DNA from 4 places in the Zhengella sp. genome. Region 1 is predicted to be linked to each of the others. Evidence: predicted binding sites of a transcription regulator. Region 1 holds the regulator's gene; each other region holds the start of a gene.

The links. The regulator LexA, encoded in region 1, represses DNA repair genes until DNA is damaged. The targets are predictions, from matches to a motif close to TGTTCNNNNTGTGTTCNG.
Region 2: the regulator LexA is predicted to act here: its motif matches at 2,731-2,748, upstream of R3D65_RS18525 (metallopeptidase family protein).
Region 3: the regulator LexA is predicted to act here: its motif matches at 3,401-3,418, upstream of R3D65_RS02495 (sel1 repeat family protein).
Region 4: the regulator LexA is predicted to act here: its motif matches at 2,565-2,582, upstream of dnaE (DNA polymerase III subunit alpha).

The regions. Positions count from the first base shown of each region.
Region 1 is NZ_JAWKWO010000001.1:111,946-117,102, reverse strand. Features, by position in the region: gene R3D65_RS00470 (ComEC/Rec2 family competence protein) at 1-581, shown strand, start outside; gene R3D65_RS00465 (FTR1 family protein) at 716-1,522, shown strand; gene lexA (transcriptional repressor LexA) at 1,638-2,342, opposite strand; gene glp (gephyrin-like molybdotransferase Glp) at 2,456-3,676, opposite strand; gene moaC (cyclic pyranopterin monophosphate synthase MoaC) at 3,681-4,163, opposite strand; gene trpC (indole-3-glycerol phosphate synthase TrpC) at 4,166-4,981, opposite strand; gene trpD (anthranilate phosphoribosyltransferase) at 4,985-5,157, opposite strand, start outside.
Region 2 is NZ_JAWKWO010000006.1:292,776-297,932, forward strand. Features, by position in the region: gene R3D65_RS18505 (DUF1737 domain-containing protein) at 1-38, shown strand, start outside; gene R3D65_RS18510 (amidohydrolase) at 32-1,183, shown strand; gene R3D65_RS18515 (SH3 domain-containing protein) at 1,264-1,614, shown strand; gene R3D65_RS18520 (response regulator) at 1,637-2,017, opposite strand; gene R3D65_RS18525 (metallopeptidase family protein) at 2,165-2,587, opposite strand; gene R3D65_RS18530 (hypothetical protein) at 2,843-3,835, shown strand; gene R3D65_RS18535 (DUF6504 family protein) at 3,849-5,157, shown strand, end outside.
Region 3 is NZ_JAWKWO010000001.1:536,858-542,014, forward strand. Features, by position in the region: gene R3D65_RS02485 (carboxyl transferase domain-containing protein) at 1-534, shown strand, start outside; gene R3D65_RS02490 (acetyl-CoA carboxylase biotin carboxylase subunit) at 768-2,708, shown strand; gene R3D65_RS02495 (sel1 repeat family protein) at 3,011-3,277, opposite strand; gene R3D65_RS02500 (DUF2147 domain-containing protein) at 3,735-4,073, shown strand; gene R3D65_RS02505 (glutathione S-transferase family protein) at 4,085-4,798, opposite strand; gene R3D65_RS02510 (hypothetical protein) at 4,973-5,125, shown strand.
Region 4 is NZ_JAWKWO010000001.1:386,105-391,261, forward strand. Features, by position in the region: gene dnaE (DNA polymerase III subunit alpha) at 1-2,315, opposite strand, end outside; gene R3D65_RS01720 (ABC transporter ATP-binding protein) at 2,741-3,421, opposite strand; gene R3D65_RS01725 (lipoprotein-releasing ABC transporter permease subunit) at 3,418-4,716, opposite strand; gene proS (proline--tRNA ligase) at 4,713-5,157, opposite strand, start outside.

The sequences.
Region 1 (5,157 bases):
GCGGTGCCGACATTCCCGATGGCTGGATATCCGATGACGGAAAGACGCTGGCCATCCGCATCGCTGAGGGCAGCCTTGCCTTCAATCGCACCCGGATTTCCAGCTTCACACGCCAGAACTGGACACGGGCAGCGGGAACCGGCGAGGTCAGACGCGCCGCCGCATTGAAACGCGGCAGCCTGGCGGCCTTGCTGGCCCGGGAAGCGACAGGCAAGGCGGCAAGACCCCTGGCCGGGGGATTTGCCTGCGACGATCAACTCTGCCTGGCAAAGGCCCCGCGCGGCTGGATCGTCCAGACGGACGATCCGGAAACAGTCCGTGCCGCATGCCGGACCGCCATCCTCATTCTCTACAGCAAGCCTTCCGAAGCGCCCCGCTGCGGTGGACGGCACATGGCCGTCATCGTCACAGCCCGGCAATTGGCGCTCGAAGGATCGGCTGCCTTTCGCCTGAACCCGCACGGCAAGGGCGTTTCGATCCGCCATGCCATCAACCGGCCATACCGCCCGTGGCACAGGCATCGGAAATGGTCGCGCGCCGCCCGCGGCCTGGAAGAGTGGAAGCCGGAGGCCAGGGATTGACACTTGGCCGTGCCGCCAGCGTCCCACCTGCAGGCATCCAGTTTGGAAACGTTACAAACTGGGCAAAGGCTGCTTGCGGCCGCCGGGCACATCTGGCTTCCTGCGGACGATCTTGAACAATGAGAGAAAACGAGATGCCAATTCTGTCGGCGGCTCTTGAGTCCGGACTTGTCCTTTTTCGCGAGGGCCTTGAGGCCCTTCTGGTCATATCGGCTCTTGCCGCGTTCCTCCATCGCGCCGGCATGGGCGAGCGCACGCGTTACCTCTATATCGGCGTGGCCATGGCGGTTCTTGCTAGCGTGGCCGCCGCGCTTGCCTTCGAGGTGTTCCTCGGTGGCGCCCATGACGACCGACTTGAAGCAGTTGTCATGATGGTTGCGGCCGGCCTGATGTTCTACATGTCCGGTTGGCTCTTTCTGAAGCAGGATCCGAAGGCATGGCAGGCGACCTTGCGTGCCGTGGCAGACCGCGCAGTCAGCGCGGGAACGACATTGTCGCTCGCCCTGATTGCCTTTCTCGCAGTCTTTCGCGAAGGCGCTGAAACAATCCTGTTTCTCCATGCGAGCGCTGCGGCGAGTGGTGGATGGCATGTCGGCTTCTGGATCGGCATTGCTGCCGCCACCGGCGTGCTGGCCGTTGTCTGGTTTGCGGTCAATGCTTTCGCCGCGCGGTTGCCCCTGCGTTTCATCTTTCTGGCAACCTCGGCCTTCCTCTTTGTCATGGGCCTGAAATTCGTTGGCGGTTCGGTTCAGGAACTGCAGGAACTGCAACTGTTGGCCTACGATCCGATGGACTTGCCGTCATCGCTCGTCGATGCCGGGTTGAACCCGACCTGGGAAGCCATCGTCCCGCAAGCCGCGATCGTCATCCTCGCGGTGATCGGCGCCGCCCTGGCATCGACGCGCCGGCGCAAGCAGCCTGCCGGTATTGCCGCTGAGTGAATGGCGGCGCCGGCCTCCACGAAGGCCGGGGATACGGAGTGAACGAAAAAAAAGGCGCCGAGCCAGTCCGGCGCCCCCTTTTCATGATCGATCGATCCAAATCCTGTTTCAGGCTTCAATACCGCCGGATCAGCCCGACCAGACGCCCTTGCACCTTCACGCGGTGGGGCGGGAAAATGCGCGTCTCGAAGGCCGGATTGGCCGCTTCCAGCGCAATGGAAGCCCCCTTGCGCCGGAAGCGCTTCAACGTCGCTTCCTCGTCATCGACCAGCGCGACGACGATGTCGCCGGGATTGGCCGTCTGGCCGTCGCGGATGATCACGGTGTCGCCGTCGAAAATACCGGCCTCGATCATCGAATCCCCGCGAACCTCCAGCGCGTAATGCTCGCCACCGCCCAGCATGTCCGGCGGCACGGCGATCGTGTGGGTCTGATGCTGGATGGCATCGATCGGCACGCCGGCGGCGATTCGCCCCATGACCGGAATGGCAATGGACTGTCCGGATTCCTTCTCGGCCGGCGGCGCCTTCGTGCCGCCTGGCTGCCCGCGTCCGCCCTCGATCACGCTGGGTGAAAACTTGCGCGCCTGAGGTGCGCCCGCAACCCCCTCGGGCATGCGGATCACCTCCAGCGCCCGTGCCCGGTTTGGCAGGCGGCGAATGAACCCGCGTTCCTCAAGTGCCGTGATCAGCCTGTGAATGCCGGACTTGGACGCCAGTTCCAGCGCATCCTTCATCTCGTCGAAGGAAGGCGGTATCCCGGTTTCTTTCAGCCGCTCATGAATGAAAAGCAGAAGTTCATGCTGTTTGCGGGTGAGCACGGGCCACCTCCTGACGAGTCGCAATACAAAACCGGAACAAACATATCTGTTCCCGTCCTGTTCCGCAAGTGGCATCGCAATGGTGCCGCACGCACGGCACGCCTGCGGGTCGGTCAGTCGCCGAGGCTGCGCAGGATCAGGCAGGGCACGTTGTCGCCTTCGTTGACGGCCGGTGCGTGCGCGGGCCGGATCACCAGGCAATTGGCCTCGGCCAGCGTGGACAGCATGGACGAATCCTGGCGCTTGAAAGGCGTCACCTGCAGGCCGCCCGTGCCATCGCTTGTGCAAACCGCACGCACGTGGTCCTGGCGGTCGCCATTTGCATTCATCGGCGTGGTCAGCCGGGCCGTGCGGATGTCATGCACATGGCGTGCCCCGCAAAGCGCCTTGATGAGCGGCTTCAGGAACAGATGGGCACAGACGAGGCTCGATACGGGATTGCCCGGCAGGCCCAGCACACGCGTTTCGCCAAAGCGCCCGACCATGAGCGGCTTGCCCGGCCGCATCGCGATCTTCCAGAAGTCGAGTTCCATCCCGGCATCGGCAAGGACCGACTGGACGAGATCATGATCGCCGACGGACGCGCCGCCCAGCGTGACGATGATATCGGCGCCTGCATCCCGAGCCCGCCCGACAGCGGCGCCGATGATGCCGTGATCGTCGCGGGCAATGCCCAGATCGATGACGGTGGCGCCGCATTCGGTCGCCAGTGCCGCAACGCCGAACGAATTGGAGGCGATGATCTGGTCCGGGCCGGGCAGGGCGCCAGGCGGAACCAGTTCGTCGCCGGTGGCGAGAATGGCGACGAGTGGCTTGCGTGCCACCGTGAGGCGGTCGTGATTGGCGGCGGCGGCGAGCGACAGCGCCGCGGCATCGAGTTGCCGGCCGGCCTTCAGGATGGTGCTGCCCTGGCGAAAGTCCAGCCCTTCGACGCGGATATTGCGGCCTTTCGGCTCGCCTTCGTTCACCTGGACGCGACCGTCGCCGAGCACGCCGACATTTTCCTGGATGATCACGGTATCGGCGCCGGAGGGGACGGGCGCGCCGGTGAAGATGCGCACGCATTCTCCGCCCTCCACCTTGCCCGAAAAGCGGTGGCCCGCTGCCGATTCGCCGATCACCGTCAGCGCGGCAGGCACGTTGGCGATGTCATCGGCCCGCACGGCATAGCCATCCATGGCGGCGGCCGGGAAGGGAGGTTGCGTGCGCCGGGCCGCCAGGTCGCTGGCCAGGAAGCGGCCTGCCGCATCCGCGATGTGAACCTCTTGCGCGCCCAGCAGGCCCGCATCGTCCAGCAGTCTGGAGAGCGCCTCGTCAACGGGAAGCAATGCCATTTCTTCAGTCCTCTGCGCGCCAGTGGCCGGATTTCCCGCCTTCCTTTTCGACAAGGCGGATATCGGTCAGCACCATGCCCCGGTCCACGGCCTTGGCCATGTCATAGATCGTGAGGCAGGTGACGGACACGGCCGACAGCGCTTCCATCTCCACACCGGTCTGGCCGTTCACCCGTGCCAGTGCGCGCACACGCAGGCCGGGCAGGGTTTCGTCGGGCGTGATGTCCACGGTCACCTTGGTGAGCAGCAGCGGGTGACAGAGCGGAACCAGCTCATGGGTCTTCTTGGCGGCCATGATGCCCGCAATCCGCGCCGTGGCGATGACATCGCCCTTCTTGGCATTGCCCGCAAGGATCATCGCCAGCGTTTCGGCCCGCATGCGCACCGCGCCCTCGGCAATGGCCGTGCGGCTCGTGGCGGCCTTGTCGCCGACATCCACCATGTGGGCCTCGCCGTTTTCCGCGATATGGGTCAGATGCTCAGCCATGGTCAGCCTGCCGCAAGCCGCGCGCCATCGCCTTCGAGCAGGGTCCGTGTGGCGGCTGTCACGTCATCCTGGCGCATCAGGCTTTCCCCGACCAGGAAGGAAGTCACGCCGTGGCCTGCAAGCCGTTGGCAATCGGCATGGGTGAAAATGCCGCTCTCGCCAACCAGAAGGCGGTCGCCAGGTGCCATGGCGGCAAGGCGTTCGGTCGTTTCCAGGCTGACGTCGAACGTGCGCAGGTTGCGGTTGTTGACGCCCAGCAGGCGTGAGGACAGCATGAGAGCCCGTTCCATCTCGGCCTCGTCATGCACCTCGATGAGCGCGTCCATGCCGGCCTCGAAGGCGCATTCTTCCAGCGCACGGGCTTCGTCGTCCGAGAGGCTCGCCATGATGATGAGGATGCAATCGGCGCCCCAGGCCCTGGCTTCCCAGACCTGGTAGGGCTCGAACATGAAATCCTTGCGCAGGGCCGGCAGCCCGGCCGCCTGGCGCGCAGCCGTCAGGAATTCCGGTGCGCCCTGGAAGCTCGGTCCATCCGTCAGCACCGAAAGACAGGCCGCGCCGCCGGTCTCATAGGCGCGCGCCAGCGCCGGCGGGTCGAAATCGGCCCGGATCAGCCCCTTGGAGGGGCTGGCCTTCTTGATTTCGGCGATCAGTCCGAACCGGCCTTCGGCCTTGCGGTCTTCCAGCGCCCTCAGGAAGCCGCGCGGCGCATCGCCATCCAAAGCGCGGGCGCGCACTTCGGCCAGCGGAAGTGCTGCTTTCGCCGCGGCAATCTCGTCACGCTTGTAGGCCTCGATCTTCTTGAGGATATCGGCCATCGCTCAGGCGACCTTTCCGCTGTTGGAGACCGCGATCAGCCGCTCCAGCGCCGCGAAGGCGCGCCCTTCGTCAATGGCGTCGGCCGCCATGGCCACGCCTTCGGCGACCGTATCGGCCTTGCCCGCCACCACCAGCGAAGCGCCGGCATTCAGCAGCGCTATGTCGCGATAGGCGT
Region 2 (5,157 bases), on a different contig from region 1:
TGGATTACGAACCGGACATGAAGCTGGGCGAATGGTGAACGAGGCGCTGATCGGCAGCCTGACGGCCTTGCGCCGCGAGCTGCACCGCAATCCCGAAATATCCGGCGACGAGGGCTGGACGGCGGCACGCATCGCCGACGCATTGAAGCATTGCGAACCGGATCACCTTCTCACGGGCATTGGCGGCCATGGCGTCGTCGCCATATGGGAGAGCGGCAGCCCCGGACCCTCTGTCATGATCCGCAGCGAACTGGATGGCTTGCCGATCATCGACAAGGCGCCGGTCGAGTGGCGCTCGACCATCGAGGGACGCGGCCACCTGTGCGGCCATGATGGCCACATGGCCATTCTCATGGGCCTTGCACGCCAGCTTCACGCCCGGCCCATCGCCAGGGGCCGCGCCATCCTGCTCTACCAGCCGGCCGAGGAAAACGGGGCCGGCGCCGCCGCCATGCTGGCCGATCCGCGCTTCGCCGGGATACGGCCCGACATCGCCTTTGCCCTGCACAACCTGCCCGGCATGGAAAAAGGTGCCGTCGCCATCCGGCCAGGCCCCATGTGCTATGCATCCGAAGGCCTGTCCATCCGCCTGACCGGGCGCACGTCCCACGCCAGTCAGCCGGAAGCAGGCCTCAGCCCTGCTGCCGCCATGTGCGAACTGGTCGATGGCTTGCCGCGCCTGCCTGCCACGCTCGGGCATCCTGCCGGCCAGTCGGTGGTGACACTGGTTCATGCCCGCCTTGGCGAGGAGGCCTTCGGCATTGCGCCCGGCGAGGCCCATGTCATGGCCACGCTGCGGGCGATCGACGATGAAAGGCAGGACGCGCTGATGCAGGCGGCCCGCGCCATGGCTGAGGCCGGCGCCGGGCGCCACGGGCTGGAGATCGCGATGGAAACGGCGGACGGTTTTGCCGCCAATGTCAACGATGCAGCCGCTGTGGCCCATGTTGAATCGGCCTTTGCCAGGCTCGGCCTGACGGTCATGCCGCTAGCGGGTCCGTTCCGCTGGTCGGAGGATTTCGGCCGCTTCGGCCAGGCCTGCCCGACGGCCATGTTCGTTCTGGGGGCCGGCGAGGACCATCCGCCGCTGCATGCGCCGGACTACGACTTTCCCGACAGCATCATCGCGCCCGGCATGGCCGTGTTCGAACAGGTGATTCGCGATCTCTGCGGCGCGGCTTAACGCCGGTCAAGGCAAATGGCCATGTTGACCGGCATCTTCAAATGGAAGGCCGCGGCGCGGCGCGGAAAGGGAGATGAGACATGGGGCGGAATTTTCTGGGTGTCTGTGCCATTGCGGCGGGAGTGGTCTTGCCAGCTGTTCCGGCGCAGGCTGGCGATTGCACGGGTTACGTGGTGGGTGTGCGGCCGATCTCGCAATACGACCATGACCGTGGCAACGGCTTCCTTGCCGTGCGCACCGGTCCGGGCACGCGCTACCGCCAGATCGGCGAACTCTATGCCGGCGATGAAGTCTCGGTCTGGGATCGTGCCGGCAACTGGTATCAGGTGGCCTGCATGGCGGGCGACTGCACCGATCCCTATTGGGGCCGGCCAAGCCCGCGCGGCTGGGTTTCTGCGCGTTATATCGACGCGATTGGCGTCTGCCCGTGAGGGAACAGGAAAACCGGCCGGTTCAGCCGGCCAGCCGCCGCGCCCGTTGCGGCGCTTCGCCATCGCGCATCAGCAGGGCCATGGCCTTCAGGTAATCGACCGGCTTGGCCAGCAGAGGCGGGTTTTCAAGGCCCGTCTGCTCGATCGTGTCCAGGCTGGCGCCTGAGACGAGAAAGAAGGGCAGGCCGGCGGCCCTGAGCGCATGGGCAACCGGAGTCACCACGCCATCGGGCAGGTTGAAATCGAGTATGGCCCCGTCCACATCCTCCAGCAGCAGGATGCGTTGTGCCTCGGCGACGCTTTGCGCCAGGATGACGGCATAACCGGCCGCCTCGGCCTGGGTGGCAGCATCCATGGCAAGCCACGCGTCGTCTTCCACGATAAGCAGGGTCGGCTTGTGCATGGCACTCCCTTTCGTCCCTTGATCCCGTATGTCCCGACCGCTCAACGCCGGAAAATGCGAGAGGTTTCCCCTGCCTGCCGATGGTCGGGCAACATGGTTAACGAAGGGTTCAGCCTGTGCTTGAAGGCGGGGGGAAAAGCGGCGGTTTCAGCCTGCCTGTTCCTCGATACGCGCCATGTCGTCATCCGACAGCCCGAAATGGTGGCCGATCTCGTGGATGAGGACATGGGTGACAATGTCGCCCAGCATCTCGTCGCTCTCCGCCCAGTAGTCGAGAATGGCACGCCGGTAGAGCGTGATGCGATTCGGCCCCTCGCCTGTCTGCGGGTTCCACCGCTCCGCAATGCCGCGGCCCTCGAACAGGCCGAGCAGGTCGAACGGGGTTTCCAGCGCCAGCGCATCGAGGATTTCTTCCTCGGGAAAATCCGCCACCTGGATCACGATCTCGCCGGTAAGGGCCCGGAACTGGCCGGGAAGATGCGCATAGGCCTCCATCGCCATCAGCTCGATCTCTGCGAGCGTGGGCGCGGCGGCTGTCTGCCAGTTGCGGGTTGCGTAAATGCGGGCCATCACCTTTTCCTGTCCGGCCCATATAGGCGCTTTTGCCTCCCGTTTGAAGCACGTGCCCCGGATTCAGCCCTGCGGCCTGTTCATGGCATGGAGAAGAATCTTTTCCTGCCCGCTTGACTCCGGGGGGCAGCTCTGGAATCCATAAGAACATAACAGGAACATTTAAGGCGGCGACCTGCCTGGCACTGCAATCGCAGGCCGGAGGATCGCTTGTCCCTTGCCTTGATCACAGGGCCTGAAGAAAGGACACGCGCCATGGCCACCCGCGCCGTGACGGAGGAGCTTTTGCGCGATCTGCGCCGGCGGATTGCGGCCATAGAGGATGAAACGCCCCGCCTCCGGCAGGTTGAGGCGGAAACGCCCAGCCATGGCGAAAACGCCACCGGCGGCACGCTCCTGCGTGAGCACGGCCGCCCGGTGGAAGGCTTGCGCCATGCCCGCGCCGAACGGGTGTCCACGGGCGACGGGTCTGCCGACCGGTTGCTGGGCGGCGGCTTGCCGCTGGCGGCCCTGAGCGAGGTGATCGCGCCTGAAACCCGGGATGCGGGCGCGGCGGCAGCGCTGGCGCTCGGTCTGGCGCTGCGGGCGCATCGCGCCCGCAAGACGGGCGCGCCGCAGGCGCCGCTGCTCTGGGCCACGACCCGCCAGGCCATGGCCGAGGCCGGCATGCCCTGGGCGCCGGGACTGGCCGGCCTGCTGGGACTGGAGCCGCATCGCCTTCTCGTCGCCGAGGTCCCCCGCCTTGCCGATCTCCTGTGGATCGCGGGCGAGGCGGCGCCGCTGGCCGGCCTGTCTGCTGTCATCGTGGAGATGCGCGGCAATCCTGCCGCCTGCGACCTGACCGCCACGCGCCGCCTGCACATGCGCGCCCGTCAGGCCGGCCGGCCCGTGATCCTGCTGCGCCAGGCCGCGCGCGCTGAGGCCAGCGCCGCCCTTCTGCGCCTTCTGGTGCGCGCTGCGCCCTCGGCCCCGGCAAGCGCCTTCGGGGTGATGATCGAAGGAACGATCGGCAATCCGGCCTTTTGCCTGACCGTTGACAAGGGCGCCAACGAAACCTGTGACCTGACACTGGAGTGGAACCGCGATGACCAGCGATTTGTCCTGCACCCCGGCGCACCGCTGCGCCGGAAACCCGTTCAGCGGCCGCCGTATCCTGGCGCTGTGGTTTCCCTGCCTGCCCACCGACCGGATTCTGGCCGCCCGCCACGACCGGATCTCACGGACCAGCACGTCCGCCGGCGCGGCTGAACGCCCGCCGCTGGTGCTGGCCGAAACCATGGCCAATACGCAACGCCTTTCCGCCTGTTGCGAAAAGGCAGCCGGCCTGGGGCTTGTCCCCGGCCTCGGGCTGGCGGCCGCACGCGCCATGCATCCGGCCATCGAGGTCATGCCGGCCGACCCGGCGGCCGATGCGCGGTTCCTGAACCGGCTCGCTCTTTGGGCGACACGCTACACTCCGCTTGTCGGGCTGGATGGAACCGACGGCCTGTTTCTCGACATTGCCGGCTGCGCCCATCTCTTCGGCGGGGAAGAAGCCCTGATGACGGATGCGGTTGCCCGCGCCCGCGCGCTCGGACTGGCCGTGCAGGCCGGCTTGGCCGCGACGCCGGGCTGCGCCTTTGCCGCGGCCCGTCTGCGCCCCGGCACCATGGTCGCACCCGGCGCCGAGGCGGATTTCATGGCACCCCTGCCGCTTTCGGCCCTGCGCCTCGAACCGAAGGCCGAAGCCGGCCTGCGCGCCGTTGGCCTTTCCACCATCGGCCGCCTGTCGGCCCAGCCGCGCGCCGCCATTGCGCGGCGTTTCGGCCAGGCCGTCATCGCCCGTCTCGATGCCGCTCTGGGGCATGCCGGCGAAGCCGTGTCCCCGCTCATGCCGGTCGCCGATCTGTCCGCCGAACGCCGCCTCGCCGAACCGGTCATGCTGAGCGAACATGTCGAGGAGATCGCGCTGGGCCTGGCCCGGGCGCTGAAACCGGCGCTGGAAGAGCGCGGTCAGGGCGCACGCCGGCTGGAACTGGCACTCTGGCGCACCGATGGCGCGGTGAAACGCCTGGCCGTCGGCACGGCGCGGCCATTGCGTGAGCCGCGCGCCATTCGCGACCTGTTTCGCGAGCGGCTCGCGGCGCTGGACGGAACGCTTGATGCCGGCTGCGGTTTCGAGATCCTGCGCATGTCTGTCCTTGCATCCGCACCCTTCGGCGAAAGCCAGCGCGATCTTGCCGGCGATCCGGCAGACGGTTCGGATGCCGTCGCGGCATTTGCCGAACGCGCGGCGGCACGCTTCGGCCCGCAGGTCCTGCTTGCGCCCCTCATGCGGGAAAGTCATTGCCCGGAACGCAGCGCGCCTCTCTTTCCCTCCACGCAGATGGGCGGGTCGCCATCGCGCCCCGTTTCCGGCAACCTGGCGCTCAAGCCCGCTGTTGCAGCCCATGCGCCATGCGCGCCAAGGCCCGTGCGCCTGCTCGCCAGCCCCGAACCCGTCGATGCCATTGCAGGCATTCCCGACGGTCCGCCCGCCTCCTTCCGCTGGCGCCGGGTGCATTACCGCGTTGCCCGCGCCGAGGGACCGG
Region 3 (5,157 bases), 420 kb from region 1:
TTCATCGAGCTGTGCTGCCAGCGCAAGATTCCGCTCGTCTTCCTGCAAAACATCACCGGCTTCATGGTGGGCCGCAAGTACGAGGCCGGCGGCATCGCCAAGGACGGCGCCAAGCTGGTGACGGCGGTGGCGACAGCGAAAGTGCCGAAGGTGACCATCATCATCGGCGGGTCTTTCGGCGCAGGCAATTACGGAATGTGCGGGCGGGCCTATTCGCCGCGCTTCCTGTGGATGTGGCCGAATGCGCGCATCTCGGTGATGGGCGGCGAACAGGCCGCCACGGTGCTGGCGCTGGTCAAGCGTGAGGGCATCGAGCGCAAGGGCGGCACCTGGAGCACGCAAGAGGAAGCCGACTTCCGCGCGCCCATCCTGGAGAAATACGAACGCGAGGGCCATCCGCTCTATTCCTCGGCGCGGCTGTGGGACGACGGCATCATCGATCCGGCCAAGACGCGCGACGTGATCGGACTTTCGCTTTCGGCCGCGCTCAACGCGCCGGTGGAGGACACGAAATTCGGCGTGTTCAGGATGTGAGCAGGATGGAAATGGCATTCACCCCCCTCTGTCCTGCCGGACATCTCCCCCACAAGGGGGGAGAACAAGTCGCTTCAACGATCCGCAAACTTGCCGGCCGCAACATTTTGCACCCAAGCGTGGTTCAGCCGATCTCCCTCCTTGTGGGGGAGATGTCCGGCAGGACAGAGGGGGGTACGTCAAGCGTAATTCCGGGCGCGATCAGCCGCAGCCCCTTCAGGGAGACCTAGACCATGTTCACCAAGATCCTCATCGCCAATCGCGGCGAGATCGCCTGCCGCGTCATCCGCACCGCCCGGCGCATGGGCATTGCCACCGTGGCGGTCCATTCCGATGCCGACCGCAACGCCCTGCATGTGCGCATGGCCGACGAGGCGGTGCATATCGGCCCGGCGGCGGCGGCGGAAAGCTATCTGGTCGCCGAGCGCATCATCGCGGCGGCTGAGGCCACGGGCGCACAGGCCATTCATCCGGGCTACGGCTTCCTCTCGGAAAATCCCGGTTTCGTGGAGAAGGTGGAGGCGGCGGGCCTCGTGTTCATCGGCCCGTCGGCGGCGTCGATTCGCGCCATGGGGCTGAAGGATGCCGCCAAGCGGCTGATGGAAAAGGCCGGCGTGCCGGTGGTCCCCGGCTATCACGGCGACGCCCAGGAACTGGTGGTGCTGGCCACCAAGGCCAGCGAGATCGGCTATCCCGTGCTCATCAAGGCAGCCGCAGGCGGTGGCGGCAAGGGCATGCGCAAGGTGGAGCGGCCGGAGGATTTCAAGGATGCGCTTTCGGCGGCGCGGCGCGAATCCAAGGCCGCCTTCGGCGACGACCGGGTGCTGGTGGAGAAATATATCGAGAAGCCGCGCCATATCGAGGTGCAGGTTTTCGGCGACAGCCACGGCCATGTCGTTCACCTGTTCGAGCGCGACTGCTCGCTGCAACGCCGCCACCAGAAGGTGATCGAGGAAGCCCCTGCCCCCGGCATGACCGATGAGATGCGCGCGGCGATGACGGAGGCGGCCGTCAAGGCGGCCAAGGCCATCGACTATCGCGGCGCGGGGACGATCGAATTCATCGTCGACGGCTCGAACGGGCTGAGGCCCGACGGCTTCTGGTTCATGGAAATGAACACCCGCCTTCAGGTGGAGCATCCGGTGACCGAATGCGTCACCGGCATCGATCTCGTCGAGTGGCAATTGCGGGTCGCCGCCGGCGAGCCGCTGCCCCGAAGCCAGGACGAAATCGCGCTCTGTGGCCATGCCTTCGAGGCGCGCGTCTATGCCGAGGATCCGGCGCGCGGCTTCCTGCCGGCCATCGGCACCCTGCACCATCTCGCGTTTCCGGCATCGGTGGAGGGCGCGCTTATGCGCATCGACAGCGGCGTGGAACAGGGTGATGCCATCAGCCCGTTCTACGATCCGATGATCGCCAAGCTGATCGTGCAGGGCAGCGACCGTGCAGCCGCGCTCTCGGGACTGGCGCAAGCCCTTGAGGCCACGCAGGTGGCCGGCTCCACCGCCAATACCGGCTTCCTGGCCGCGTTGGCCCGCCATTCCGGCTTCGCGGCCGGGGATGTGGATACCGGGCTGATCGAGCGCGACCAGACCTCTCTCGTGGCCAGGCCGGAAGCCTCGGCGCGCATGGTGGCGGAAGCCGCGCTGGCCGCGTCGGGTCTCAAGCCCGCAGCGGGAAGCGATCCGTGGGATTCGCTGGCCGGGTTCAGCCATTTCCACCCGCTGTCCATCGCGGTCGAGCTGACCCGCAACGACGAAACGGTCCCGGCGCGGGTCACGCCGGTGGACGGCCGGTCGGCGAAGGTGGCCGCCGGCGGCCATCCTCCGGTCACGCTGCCGCTTGGCGATGGCGCGGCAGTCCACTGGCCGGGCCATGTGACCGTGTTTTCCGCCGGCCATGCCATCGACTTCTCGCTGCGCGATCCCTTTGCGGATGCCGATGATTCAGCGGGTGCCGACAAGCTGACCGCGCCGATGCCCGGGCTGGTCAAGATGGTGAATGTCGAGGCCGGTGCGACCGTGACCAAGGGCCAGCCTCTGCTGGTGCTGGAAGCCATGAAGATGGAGCACACCATAGCCGCGCCCCATGACGGCGTGATCGCGGAGGTGGCTGCCCAGGGCGCGCAGGTGACGGACGGCACCGTGCTGGTGCGGTTCGAAGAGAGCGGCTGAACGCGTGCGGGCGGCGTCAGGCCGTCCCCGACCTGAAAAAAGAGCCGCGCCGGCCTGTCCCCTGCCGGTCGCGGCTCACTTCAGTTCACGGTCGCGTCCCCCTGCGTCCCCACGCCGAAAATCGCGTCCGCCTGCCGGTCCTGGCTATCGGTTCCCTATCCCAGAAGGGCCCGTATTCTTGTTGTTGCGCCGACCGGCGGTGTCTGCCTGCGGCAGACCGGCCCCGTTCTTGCCGTGCGGGGCTTGAAACCTTCATTCCAGGCAGGGCCCGGCATTCGCGCCGGACCAGGCCGCAACGACGTTCAGTGCATCGTCATCCATTCGCGTGCCTCGCGCAGGGCGCGGGCCAGTTCCGCCTTCGACATCTGCGAGGCCATTTCGGCGCGCAGGGCCACCGCGCGGGCCGAGCCCTTGATGGCGGCGATGTTGAACCACTTGTGCGCGGCGACCACATCCATTTCGCAATCGCGGCCGGTGGCATACATCATGCCCATCTCGAAAAGGATGTCTGCCTGGGTCGTCGCGTCCATGGCGCCAGCGCCGGCTTCGTGCATGTCAAAACGTGCCATTTCCCAATCCCCTGTATCCCGTGTCGCGGCCCGTTTCCTTGCCTCACTCGAGGGCCGCTCTTCATGGTTCCGAGAATGCCGCAGAGCCTTGAATCCGCCGTAAAAACTTGTGCTTAATTTGAAACAAACAAAATGAAAACAAGGCGTAAACCTCAGTCTTCATTAAGCATTGCAACCCGCGCCGTTCCGGGATTCCGGCGAGAATTCTCCTAAAATACGAGCCGCTGAAATCAAGGATTCATTGACCAAGACAACAACACGAAAACGGCTCGGCCCGCTCCCGGCGCACCGGAAACGCACCGCGCACCGTGTCCAGGCGCGCCCCGTCCAGGCCCCGCGTCCGCCAAGGCGCGCCGCGCCATGCTTTCCCAGCGTCACGCGGGAGGCGATTGCTTTTACGTTTACGTTAGACGTATTCTGAGGTGCTGCCGGATGGCGGCGCCATGGGAGGAATGACATGATGCGCATGATTTCATTGACCGCCGCGACGTTCGTACTGATGAGCGCAGCGGCGATGGCCGACCCGATCGAAGGCAATTGGCGCACCGAAAGCGGCGAGACCGCGGCGATCGCGCCTTGCGGCGGCGCCTATTGCATCACGCTGAAAAGCGGCAAGTACAACGGCAAGCGCATCGGCAAGATGTCGGGTTCAAGCGGAGACTATTCCGGCACGATTACCGATCCGGCCGACGACAAGACCTATTCCGGTTCGGCAAAGGTTGCCGGCGCATCGATGAAGCTGAAAGGCTGCGCCCTGAAGATCTTCTGCAAGACGCAAACCTGGACGAAGCGCTAGGGGCGTGACGATTACCGCGCCTTCTGCGTGAAGAGCAGGTTCCAGGCGTCGCGGTCCTTCGTCATCTCGTTGATGGAAAGTCGCTTCTCTTCACCCGCCCGGATGCCGCGCTCGACTGCCGGGCGCGCCATCATGGCCTCGAACCAGCGTTTCACATTCGGGAAATCATCGAGACTCTGGCCCTGCCGCTTGTGGGGCTTCACCCAGCCGATACAGGCCATGTCGGCGATGGAATAGTCGCCGGCAAGGAATTGGCGGTCGGCCAGGCGGCGGTTCATCACGCCGTAGAGCCGGTTGACCTCGTTGGTGTAGCGCTCGATGGCATAGGGCACTTCCTCGGGCGCATAGCCACGGAAATGATGCGCCTGGCCGCACATGGGGCCGAGGCCGCCGACCTGCCAGAACAGCCATTGCTCGACCTCGATGCGCGCACGCTCCTGCGAAGGATAGAACCGGCCGAACTTGCGGCCGAGATATTGCAGGATGGCGCCGCTCTCGAAGACCGAGACCGGCGCGCCGTCCGGGCCTTCCGGATCGACGATTGCAGGCATGCGATTGTTTGGCGAAATGGCCAGGAAATCCGGCTCGAACTGCTCACCCTTGAGGATGTCCACGAAGTGCAACTCGTAGGGAACGCCCAGTTCCTCCAGCATGATGGCGACCTTCCAGCCGTTGGGCGTGGGCCAGTAATGAAGCGCGATCGGCCGGGTGTTGGTTGCTGTCATGGTCCTGTCCTCCGGGAATGGCGGGCAGACAAGCACAGGCCGTCCCCGCCCTCAAGCGGGCAATGCACAGGTGACGCGTCAACCATCTTGAACCGTGGATGAACGGCCGCATCAGGGCCGGTTCAGGGTGGCTGCGGCATGGTTTCGGCATCCCGATTGCAAAGGATGCGTTTCATGCTCGCCCGCCGCTTTGTCATTGTCTGTCTGCTTGCCGCCATCATGGGCAGCGGGCTCTCCATCCTGATTGCCGAAACGGCGCGCCCTGCCCGCTCCTGGGAAGCGGCTGCAGCGCCATGCTTCGCCCATCAATCCGGGTTGTGCCGCTGAAACCACGGCTTGCGGCCCGGTGGCGTCTTCTG
Region 4 (5,157 bases), 270 kb from region 1:
GCGGCCGCGTGGGACTTGTTGAAGCCGTAGTCGGCGAATTTCGCCAGGAGGTCGAAGATCGTGTTGGCCTGCGCCTTCGACACGCCGCGCTCCACAGCGCCATCAACAAAGCGCACGCGCTGCTTGTCCATCTCGGCGCGGATCTTCTTGCCCATGGCGCGGCGCAGAAGATCGGCTTCGCCCAGCGAATAGCCCGACAGTTCCTGCGCGATCTGCATCACCTGTTCCTGGTAAACGATGACGCCCTGGGTCTCCTTCACAAGGTGATCGATCTTCGGGTGAATGGAGGCGATTTCCTCATGCCCGTGCTTGCGCGCGTTGTAGGTGGGAATGTTCTCCATGGGACCGGGACGATAAAGCGCGACGAGGGCGATGATGTCCTCGATGCAGTCCGGCTTCATGCCGATCAGGGCCTTGCGCATTCCGGCCGATTCCACCTGGAAGATGCCCACGGTCTCGCCGCGCGCCAGCATCTGATAGGTGGGCGCGTCGTCCAGCGGAATCTGCGACATGTCCAGATCCACGCCGCGCCGGCGCACGAACTTGACCGCCGTCTCGATGACGGTCAGGGTTTTCAGGCCGAGGAAGTCGAATTTCACCAGGCCGGCCTGTTCGACCCATTTCATGTTGAATTGCGTGACCGGCATGTCGGAACGCGGATCGCGGTACATGGGCACCAGTTCCGACAACGGCCGATCGCCGATCACGATGCCGGCGGCATGGGTGGAGGCATGGCGGTAAAGCCCCTCCAGCTTCCTGGCAATGTCGATCAGCGTACCGACGATCGGCTCCTTCTCGATCTCCTCGGCAAAGCGCGGTTCATCGGCAACCGCCTTTTCCAGCGGCACGGGGTTGGCGGGGTTCGACGGCACCAGCTTCGTCAGCCGGTCGACCTGGCCATAGGGCATCTGGAGCACGCGCCCGACATCGCGCAGCACGGCGCGCGCCTGCAGGGATCCAAAGGTGATGATCTGGGCCACCTGGTCGCGGCCGTATTTTTCCTGCACATAGCGGATCACCTCGTCGCGGCGCTCCTGGCAGAAGTCGATATCGAAGTCCGGCATCGACACGCGTTCGGGATTGAGGAAGCGCTCGAACAGAAGCGAAAACCGCAAGGGGTCTATGTCGGTGATGGTCAGCACCCAGGCGACCAGCGACCCCGCGCCGGAGCCGCGCCCGGGACCGACCGGAATGTCATGCGCCTTGCCCCACTTGATGAAGTCGGACACGATCAGGAAGTAGCCCGGAAACTTCATCCGCTCGATGATGCCGAGTTCGTAGTCGAGACGCTTTTCGTAGTCCTCCCGGGTGTAGCCGGCCGAAAGGCCCTGGCTTTCAAGGCGCATCGCCAAACCGTCAACCGCCTGCCGGCGCAACTCCGCGGCTTCCGCGGCGACGACCGCTTCGGCGTCTTCCAGATCGCCGCCGGTAAATCGCGGCAGGATGGGCTTTCGCGTCTCGGGAAAATAGTGGCAGCGGCGCGCGATCTCGACAGTGTTCTCGACAGCTTCCGGCAGGTCGGAGAACAAGGCAATCATCTCAGCCTGACTGCGCAGATAATTGTCCGGCGTCAGCTTGCGGCGTTCGTCAACCGCGATCACGGTCCCTTCGGCAATCGCAATCAGGGCGTCATGGGCATCGTAATCCTCACGCCTGGGAAAGAAGGCCTCATTGGTGGCAACGAGCGGGAGCCGGTGGTCATAGGCAAGCTTGACGGTCGCAGCCTCCAGCGCCCGGTCCCAGTTGCCGCACCGTTGCAATTCCACATAGAGCCGGTCGCCGAACCAGCGCTTGAGCGCCGCCAGTCTCTGTTCGGCAATGACGGAATGGCCCGCCTTCAATTCCCGGCCCAACGGGCCATCCGGCCCGCCGGTCAGGCAGATCACGCCGGCGGAGAGTTCGGCGATCCAGCCCGGCGTGACATGAACCGGCTCGCCCTCTCCGGTCGCGAGATAGGCACGGGAGACAAGGCGCACGAGATTTGCGTAGCCTTCCTCACTCGCCGCGATGAAGACAAGGGAGGCAAGCGTCTCCACCTTGCGCCCCGGCGCGCGGCCCGCATCCTCCGGCCTGTCGGCGAAGTCGACCGCGAGCTGGCAACCGACGATCGGCTGGATGCCGTCCTTGGTGGCCTTCTGTGCGAATTCGAGCGCGCCGAACAGGTTGTTGGTATCGGTGACGGCAATGGCCGGCGCCTCGTCCGCGAGGGCATGGCCAATGACCTTGCCGAGTGGCAACGCGCCTTCCAGCAGGGAATATTGGGAGTGAACACGCAGGTGAATGAACATCCGCCCGTCTTTCGCCTGTTCGTCCATCGCCCTCACCTGCCGGTCCCGAATCCTGACATCTCAGACGTCAGTTTCGGCAAGCCGGGGCGCCAAGTCCAGAACGAAGCCCGTTGCAGGCAGAAGGACCGGCCGGCTATCCCCATCATTCAGGGAAAGGAGACGGACGATCGCCCTAAAGTGCGCCGATCCACATGGCAGACGCGACGATGAACATGGAAACGGAGACCAGCGAGGCGACGTCATAAATCAGGTCGGACATGGCAGCAACTCCCTCTTTGTTCGTATTTTGTTCTTTTATTCCCGTTTTGTTCCCGCGTCAACCATGAAGACATGACAGGAACATCAATTCCCGCTATCCCCAGCCTCATGGTTAAGATTTCATTGACAAAAAGCGTAGCGTGCATCCGGCCGCGCCCGCGACAGGCAGGCCGGAACCCAAGGATGGCAACAACTCACAGGGGCACGATCTTGCCGTCCTTCAGCGTCACGCGGCGATCCATGCGCCTGGCAAGCTCGTGATTGTGGGTGGCGATCAAGGCCGCCAGGCCAGACTTGCGCACCAGCGCCTCCAGGGCCTCGAAGACATAGGACGAGGTGACCGGATCCAGGTTGCCGGTGGGTTCATCCGCCAGCAGGACAAGCGGCGCATTGGCAACGGCGCGCGCAATCGCAACCCGTTGCTGCTCGCCTCCGGAAAGCTCGGAGGGCCGGTGATCGGCGCGATGGCCGACCTTCATGTAGTCGAGCAACTGACCTGCCCTTTGCGCCGCTTCGGCGCGTGACAGCCCGTGAAGGAGCTGGGGCATCATGATGTTCTCCAGGGCGGAGAATTCCGGCAGCAGGTGATGGAACTGGTAGACGAAGCCGATATCGTTTCGCCGGATCGCGGTGCGTTGTTCATCATTGAGACGGCCGCAGGCACGTGCATTGACATGGACATCGCCGCCATCGGGGCGCTCCAGCAGACCGGCCGTGTGCAGCAGCGTGGACTTGCCCGCGCCGGATGGGGCGACGAGCGCGACCATCTCGCCGGAATGCAGCGCGAAATCGCAGTCGAGCAGGATGTCGAGCCGCTTGCCCCCCTGGTCATAGTGGCGGCTGACCGACCTCAGTTCCAGCGCAACGGCCATCATTCGTACCTCAGGGCGTCAACCGGATCGATGCGCGCGGCGCGCCAGGCCGGAATGATGGTGGCGATGAAGGAAAGAACCATGGCCATGACAAGCACCGCCAGCGTTTCGCCCACATCGATCTTGGCGGGAAGCTGGCTCAGGAAATAGAGATTGGGATCAAAAATCGTCGTGCCGGACAGCCAGGAGAAGAACTGGCGGATCGATTCGATATTCCAGCAGACGAGCAGGCCGAGGAACAGCCCGCCGAGCGTGCCGGTGAGGCCGATGGCGGAGCCGGTCATCAGGAAAATGCGCAGGATCGAGCCCGATGTCGCGCCCATGGTGCGAAGGATGGCGATGTCGCGGCCCTTGTCCTTCACCAGCATGATGAGGCCGGAAATGATGTTGAGCGCCGCCACCAGCACGATCAGCGTCAGGATCATGAACATGACGTTGCGCTCCACCTGAAGGGCGGAAAAGAAGGCGCGATTGCGCTGGCGCCAATCCGACAGGAACACGGGCCGGGCGGCCGCGGTCTCGATGGCCGTGCGCAGGGTATCGACCGTATCCGGATCGTCCAGGAAGACCTCGATGGACTGGACCTGGTTTTCCTGGTTGAAATAGAGCTGGGCCTCGGACAAGGGCATGTAAACGATGGAGGAATCGTATTCCGACATGCCGATTTCGAAGACCGCCACCACCGGGTAGCCCTTTACCCGCGGCGTCGTGCCGATCGGCGTCACGTCACCATCGGGAGACACGAGGGTCAGGATGTCACCAAGGGCAAGACCCAGGTTTTCGGCCATGCGCGCGCCGATGGCCACGCCCTCGCTGGCCTCGAAACCGTCGAGCGAGCCCTGGCGGACATTGCCTGCCAGGGCCTGAATTCTCGGAATGTCCTGGTCGCGCACGCCGCGCACCAGCGCCCCCGTGCCCGCGCCGACACGGCCGGAGGCAAGCGCCTGGCCCTCGACCAGCGGCAGGGCAGCGCGAATGCCGTCCAATGCCGCAATGCGGTTTGCCACGGCGTCATAATCGGTCAGCGGGCTGTCGACAGGCTGCACGATGACATGGCCGTTGACGCCAAGGATGCGGTCGAGCAACTCGACGCGGAACCCGTTCATCACCGCCATCACGATGATGAGCGTGGCCACGCCCAGCATGATGCCGATGAAGGAAATCAGCGCAATGACGGAGACAATCGTCTCCTTGCGCCGCGACCGCAGGTAGCGCAGCGCCACCATGCGTTCGAATGCGGAAAAGGGGCCGGCGCCGGCCGGCACCGAATGTCCGGACGAGGCTGCCGTCTCGCTCATGCGCGGCCGCCAAAGCGATTGATCGCGGCATCGATGGTCATGGTTTCGCGCTCGCCACTGCGCCGGTTCTTCACCTCCACCTCGCCGGCTGCCACGCCACGCGGACCGGCTATGATCTGGTACGGGATGCCGATGAGATCATGGGTGGCGAATTTCTGGCCGGCGCTCTTGTCGGTGTCGTCATAAAGCACATCGCACCCGGCGGCGGCCAATGTGCCGTACAGCCTCTCGCTGGCAGCGTCGCAGGCCTCGTTGCCGGGCTTCATGTTGATGATCGACATTTCGAAAGGCGCCACCGCATCGGGCCAGATGATGCCGTTCTCATCGTGGCTCGCCTCGATGATGGCAGCAACCACCCGTGTGGGGCCGATACCGTAGGATCCCATCGAAACAGGATGCTCTTTGCCGTCGGGACCGGTGACGCTGGCGCCCATGGGCGCG